Regions from separate parts of the Odoribacter sp. genome, predicted to be linked through region 2. Evidence: riboswitches for the same ligand, from Rfam matches in the RefSeq annotation. Region 2 holds a riboswitch; each other region holds the start of a gene.
What was found. Region 2 has a riboswitch for cobalamin ahead of AC5RDS_RS12940 (hypothetical protein). Riboswitches for the same ligand answer to the same signal wherever they lie in the genome.
Positions count from the first base shown of each region.

Region 1: another riboswitch for cobalamin. It lies ahead of AC5RDS_RS04390 (TonB-dependent receptor); the one in region 2 lies ahead of AC5RDS_RS12940 (hypothetical protein).
Region 3: another riboswitch for cobalamin. It lies ahead of AC5RDS_RS10325 (acyl-CoA carboxylase subunit beta); the one in region 2 lies ahead of AC5RDS_RS12940 (hypothetical protein).

Region 1 is NZ_CFKYFN010000036.1:8,149-10,418, reverse strand. Features, by position in the region: gene AC5RDS_RS04390 (TonB-dependent receptor) at 1-1,148, opposite strand, end outside; cobalamin riboswitch at 1,288-1,489, opposite strand; gene AC5RDS_RS04385 (DUF2149 domain-containing protein) at 1,532-1,855, opposite strand; gene AC5RDS_RS04380 (MotA/TolQ/ExbB proton channel family protein) at 1,852-2,270, opposite strand, start outside.
Region 2 is NZ_CFKYFN010000094.1:71,086-73,355, reverse strand. Features, by position in the region: gene AC5RDS_RS12945 (TonB-dependent receptor plug domain-containing protein) at 1-554, opposite strand, end outside; gene AC5RDS_RS12940 (hypothetical protein) at 660-881, opposite strand; cobalamin riboswitch at 875-1,078, opposite strand; partial or broken gene AC5RDS_RS12935 (Rpn family recombination-promoting nuclease/putative transposase) at 1,249-1,888, shown strand; gene AC5RDS_RS12930 (hypothetical protein) at 1,937-2,270, opposite strand, start outside.
Region 3 is NZ_CFKYFN010000078.1:31,280-33,549, forward strand. Features, by position in the region: gene AC5RDS_RS10325 (acyl-CoA carboxylase subunit beta) at 1-854, opposite strand, end outside; cobalamin riboswitch at 1,072-1,257, opposite strand; cobalamin riboswitch at 1,617-1,820, shown strand; gene AC5RDS_RS10330 (4-hydroxyphenylacetate 3-hydroxylase family protein) at 2,098-2,270, shown strand, end outside.

The DNA of each region.
Region 1 (2,270 bases), on a different contig from region 2:
TCATATACTGTCTTACGTGTATAAAAATCTCCTGCATAAGTACCGTACAATTTATAGCGGTCATTAAAAGCATGTTCGGCGTTCACCTGTAGTGTTTTGGTCAGACTACGGTAATGTGTCGGCGCAGTACTTTCCCAGGGATTTTCCACTTCACCCCAATACAACGAACCTTTCACCGTGATGCGGGAATACTGGTTATTCCAACCCAATTTCTCTTCGATGGTCATATGGTGAGAAGGATTTTCTGTAAAAGATTCCGGAGTTTCCGGTGTCAGGTCATATCCATCCGAAGAAGTACGATTGAAAAGTGTCTGAGCGTAAAATCCTTTGTATTTCATCCCCACTCCGGCATCTAATTGCAAATCGTTGTACTTTCCATAACGCACCTTCGCCCAGCCTTCCAGCGGACGTTTCGGTATATCCGTGATGATATTGATAACCATCCCCATCGCGCTCGATCCATACAAGGCCGAAGCAGCTCCCTTCAATACCTCGATTTTTTTGATATTGGCAGTCGTCAACCGGTCGAAATCGATCGGTCCGCCCGGTGTCGTCGACAAACGTTCTCCGTCTACCAGGATCAAAATATAACTGTTTTCCAACCCCTGTACCTGAATATTATTTCCACGAGGATCGGTATTAAAACGCAAACCGGGAATATTATACTCCAACACATCGATCATACTCTCGAAATCGTTCCGTTGCAATACTTCCGATGGCACAATCCGTGTCATTACCGGCGTTTCAGCCACCGTTTTTTCCGTTCGCGTACCCGTTACCGTCACCTCATCCAGGTTCAGCAGGCTTTTCTTCAGCCGAACGACCAGATTCCCGGTGACATCCGATTCCAATACCAGTGTCTTCGTCTCGTATCCCACAGAACGCACTGTTAATTCAGCAGGCTGATTCACAGGCACTTCTACCTTGAAATAACCCTTCATGTCACACACCGTTCCCCAGCCCAAACCAGTTACACTAATCGTCGCCAGCGGAATCCCATCACCGGTATTTTCATCAACCACCTGTCCGGACACCTTTGTCATCCGAACCGCACTCTCCGGGATCTCCGGTGCTACGGACTGCTGTCCGGATAGCGGAATCCCCCACAGCATAAGCACACCGCCTATGACCCACAAAAACTTTTTCATGTCTATATTTTGTTGAATAAACACGACACCCATCAAGCAACGGGCATTTACTCTACCTCTTGATTTGTATCCGTCATTGTTAATAAAAACAATAGCTGTTTATGTTCTTCATTCATTGTTCTTGATCCACGAAAACAATAAAGATTGTCCGATTCCGGCAGGTTTTCTGACTTTCTCCGTCTACCTCGCCTTCCCGGACAATCTCCAGTGGCATAAGGTGAGTAGATATTTCCAACAATATGGAAAGAGATTACAGCAACGGGCATTGTTCCGGATTTTCACCGGATTCCCTCACATTTCATACAGAAAATATGAAATTCACCAAAATCGATGTGAAGATATAATATTTTACAATGAATTTCTTGAAAAATAAGTTAAAATTTTTATTCCGGTATATAGATAATTTCTCCATTTTCTAATTCGTAAGCAATCCCTATTTTCTTTCCCTTCTTTCCAACTTCTCCCTCACTGTCAGATGGTTTATACCGATTTATTTTTTCCCCTTCTTTGGTAATGATCTCCATATTTTCTTTTCCCGGATTTTTTACAATTGTAAAATCATCCTTCGAAAAGATCTCTGTCATATTAAACTTGGTGACCAAAGCCACCATCAGCGCTACAGCAAATACCATAGCGACATCGAACAGATTAGACAGCATCCCTACAGGATCATGTTCCTCCCGATGATTAAAATGCCGGCGACTCATCGGATCTCCTCCTTTCCTGCCTGTTCCTCAAGCCTTCCGGCCAATCCCGCCAAAAAATCCAGATTCAACAGATCCCGGTCGATCCACCGTTGTTTCACTTGTAACAAAATATAACCTATCCCACCCGAAAATAATCCGATAACAGTAGTTGCAAAAGCAACCTGCATATTATAAGCCATCGATGCCACATCCCCGGTGGAAAGTCCCACCAAGGCCGGTCCCATAGGGATTAAAGTACCCATCAATCCCAGAATCGGACCAAATTTCGTCAGATTTTTTGCCATATTCAAACGGGCACTTTCCTGTATTTCATATCCGCCGATCAGACGATCCCGGTGAATGGAAGTCATCCCGTCAGCCAACAACTTCCGGGCGGTAAAGACAAAAGGAGTCGGTTGCATTTTCCCCAAATCCG
Region 2 (2,270 bases):
CCGACATGAAAAGCCCCTTTGGAAGTTTGATAACTTCCGGCTGCAACTTTGATTCCTCCGGTGAGTTTATCCTTATTCCGTTTGGTGACGATGTTCACCACTCCACCCATCGCATCCGAACCATACATGGCGGAGAAAGGGCCTTTCAGAACTTCCACCTGCTCTACATCGCCTAAAGAAAGTGTCGCCATATTGGTAGTACCGGCCGGTACTCCATCGATCAGGACTGTCGTGTATTTTCCTTCTGTCGGTTTGAATCCCCGGATACTGAAATAAGAATTATATCCCGGATATTCAATCACATCCACATTAACAAAATTTTTCAACAGGTCCGTCAGATTATTGATCCCCGAAGCTTCGATCTGCCGCTTGGTCACCACCTCTACCCGGTTCGGAAGATCTTTCAATAAAGCTCCGGTTTTAGTCGCATGGATCATCACCTCCTCCAAATCTATCCGACGCATGGAATCGGTTTCTACAGTTACAGGTTGCTCTGCATACATGCCCATACAGAACGTAAGGGCAAGAGAAGTTAAAATAAATTTCCTTTTCATCTTGAATTTGTTTTACACCGATATAAATTATTATTTGTTAATTACATACAAGTTTATTCGTTGTAACAGCGGCAAAGCCACTCCCAACAAAGTGAAAGTTTCCTCTCAAAAAACTTGCATAAATTCACCCCATTCATGTGCCACCGGCGCTTCTCCGTTTACCGGAAACATTTTGCATAATTCTAAATTCACCTGAAAAGAAATCATATTGCAGAATCCTGACTGGAAATTGTTTTCCGGCATAATCCCTGCCGTAAAGCACACCCTTTGCAAAATAAAATCAAGTCCGAATCGAGCAACCTTAATCCCCGAAGGTTTATCAATCATACATCATTTCGGCAGGTCTTCTGACTTACTCCAATCTTCAAACGCCCTTCCCATTCTTTCCAGAACAGTGGCTAAAGTATTGTTGAAGATTTTAGCAGAGCTTACAGCAGCGGGTCTGTCCAGGATTCTCACCTGATTCCCTTTTCATCACTTTTCCGTAGCAGCAGAATCGTGACACCAAAATCGGATGCAAAGATATCGATTTTTTTTATTTTAAGAAGATACTTTTACGATATTTTCCAATTTTTCAGACAGACTGCGACCATATTCTTACAGGAGATCTGTATTTCCAGCCACCGGGGAGCCATTGACTGTAGCATGGTCTATGCGAGATTTTGTTCCGTTAACGATTCTTTCAGGGGCTATCATGGCGAAGTTTATCAATCCTTTTACAGATGTCGGATTCAAAATCATTTTCGGACAGGAAATGACAAAGGACCTGCTGATCGACTTTCTGAACGATCTGTTGGTAGGTGAACGGCATATTCAGGATCGGTGTGTTCTTCATGAATTTCCGTCTGGATGATTCTCCGGGCAAACTGCATACGGACATCGTACTCTCCGACCGTGATACACACGAGGTATTTTCGGATAAGCTACGCTTTATTTTCATCGAACTTCCGGCTTTTACGAAGGAAGAAGAAAAATGTATAACTGATTTTGAACGCTGGATTTATGTATTAAAGAACATGAAAACACTAAACCGATTACCGTTTAAGGCCCGCAAAGCGGTGTTCGAAAAACTGGAAAAAATCATCGACTCGCATCACTGACAAAAGAAGAACGCGAAAAGTACGACGAAAGTATCAAGGTCTATCGCGACCAGTTAGTGACAATCGCTTTCGCCAAAGAAAAAGGAATAGAGGAGGGAATGGAGAAAGGCCGGAAAGAAGGCGAAAAAAAAGAAACAGCTGGAAATCGCCCGTAATATGAAAGCAAAAGGTTTTGCCGCAGAAGATATCAGTGAGCTGACCGGCCTTCCCGTCAAAGAAATTAAAGAACTTTAAATTATAGTTTTCCGACTGAATAAATCAATTCAGAAAACCGCATTTTATTTATATCTTTCTTTCAACCCTTCCCTTATCCGGTGCGGAAGTGTCCCCTTTGCGGGCTGCTACCGCTAAAAGGATTCCCAATACCACTCCCAACAAGGCAGCACACAATACCCGCATATTGCCGGGCAACAGAAAAGTGATGGTATGAGCCGGGAACCAGAAGAAAGGGATGGTTTTCTTAAAGACAAATCCCCACAACACCTTCCAATTCAAACTGCTCATGATCCCTCCCATATCCAGTGGTGTGAAGAAACCACGGAGTGTACCGCCGTGCATCAGAATATGGGTATCCGTAATTTTATGCAGCGTCATAAATACCGGAGCGAAAATGGTA
Region 3 (2,270 bases), on a different contig from region 2:
ATATTCCGGACGTCATAAGGTTTGTCGGGATCTTCGGGAACAAGATCTCTGAGACTTTCTTCTATACGGTCCGCCGGATCGTCGGTGGCCAGATAGGGAGCATTCTCGATATTGTTGGAAGGAAGATAGGAAAGCAGCATTTTCACTCCCCGCAGAGTGTTCTCGTCATCGTTGAAAACAAAATCAGCGACTCCTGATTTGACAGCATGTACTGAAGCCCCTCCCAATTCTTCGGGAGAGATGGTCTCATTCAACACTTGTTTAACGACATTGGGGCCTGTAACAAACATATAACTGGTTGCGGCAGTCATAAAGATAAAGTCGGTGAGTGCCGGGGAATAAACGGCGCCGCCTGCTGCCGGACCCATGATCACCGATATTTGGGGAATGACCCCGGAGGCCAGTACATTACGGCGGAAAATACCGGCATATCCGGCCAGACTGGCCACTCCTTCCTGTATGCGCGCTCCTCCCGAATCGATCAGGCCTACAACAGGAGAACCTGTTTTCAGGGCCATATCCTGTACTTTTATAATTTTGGCAGCGTGTACAGAACCCAATGATCCTCCCTGAACATTGAAGTCCTGGGAATAGGCAAATACCTGTCTGCCGTTTATATTTCCAAATCCGGTAATAACTCCGTCTCCATAGGAACGTACTGTTTTACCGAAAGAGGTGGTGGCCGATGGAGAATAAGCATCGACTTCCTCGAAGGTGCCTTCATCAAAAAGAAATTCTATTCGTTCCCGGGCTGTCAGTTTGCCGCGGTTGTGTTGTTTTTCTTCATATGCTTCGCCGTATTGCCGGGCTAAGGCTTCCTGTCTCGCCAGGAATTTTTCAAACGATTTTCTCATGCTAAGTCAGTTTACATCTATTAATTGCTTTATTATTCTGGCAATCTCTTTTAAGATTCGTAAGTGTAGCCGATTGATAATTACTCGTTAATCATCGATTGTTACCGTTGAGCATGGCTTAAACTTAGCTTTCACAAAATAAAGAATACGCAGGGGTATATTTACCCGGACGGGTGTCGGTCTGATAAGGGCTGACTCTGGCTTTATTCCGCGAAAGCATTGTCAATTCGCTGAGGCAGGTATCCTGACTTTCACCGTTTTAGCCGTCCTTCCCGTCTTATGCTGACAGTGGACATGATTGGCCGAACTTTTATGGTGATTACAGTTGCGCGACAGTCCGTGATTTTCACACGGTTCCCTATTCTCCCCATCGTAATGAGGCACCTGAGCGATCTGATTCACATCTTGTAAAGAACTTCAATGGGACAAAAGTATAAAAAATCTTTTATCCGTTGAAATTTTAATAAAATCTTTCCCTTTTCCTTTATTTTGTTGTTGATTATCAGTGAGTAAAAATTTGTAACTTCTTGTTTTTATAAGAGGCGGGTCTTTGTTGTCCGGATGATCGTCGATTATTTTTATGCATTCCGTTGTTTTTAATCGATTTTTTACTTCATCGGACGTTGAGAGAGGAGAAGGAAGTTCGGGTGAAGGAGGTGTTATTTTATGATTTTTTAGGAGAGGTTTGTTTCATTGCTGCAATTATTTTTCTCATTTTATTTAAAAATTAAAGAAAAAAAGTAGGAATATAAATTTATTTAGGTACATTTGCGTCGTCATGGTGACTCATCCTCACACGGAGGAATGAGTTGAATAGGGAATCCGGTGAGAATCCGGTACTGTACCCTCAGCTGTATGTTCTTTAAAAAGGGTTTTGCATTCTTATGGTCACTTTTTCCTCCGGGAGAAGGGAAGGCCGCAAAATCCGGAACAAGTCAGAAGACCTGCCTGACCTATAATTGCCAGTTGTTCTGGGGAATAAGGACAAAGGGTATGTGCGTTGTTTTTCACAATTATTTTGGGAAAAGGGATACGGGTGTGTCCTGGAAAACACGAAGGCATAACCTCGTTTAGGGAGGATGTGTAAAGGATGCTTTTTTATTTTTTAAAAAGGCTGGCGCTATCGTTTCCGTAAAGGGAAAGACGTATGTTATATAGCATACGATAGTTGTCCTTTGTGTCTTTTGATTAGAGAAATAATTCTTTAAATATTGTATTGTTAATCAATAAAACGCCACTAATTATGATGACCAGAGCTGAGTACATTGAAAGCCTCCGCAGATTGAATCTGAAGGTTTATTTTATGGGTGAGCTGATCGAAAATCCTGTCGACCACCCGATGATTCGTCCTTCTATGAATTCTGTAGCCAAAACTTATGAATTGGCTGAAAAACCGGAATATCAGGATCTGATGAC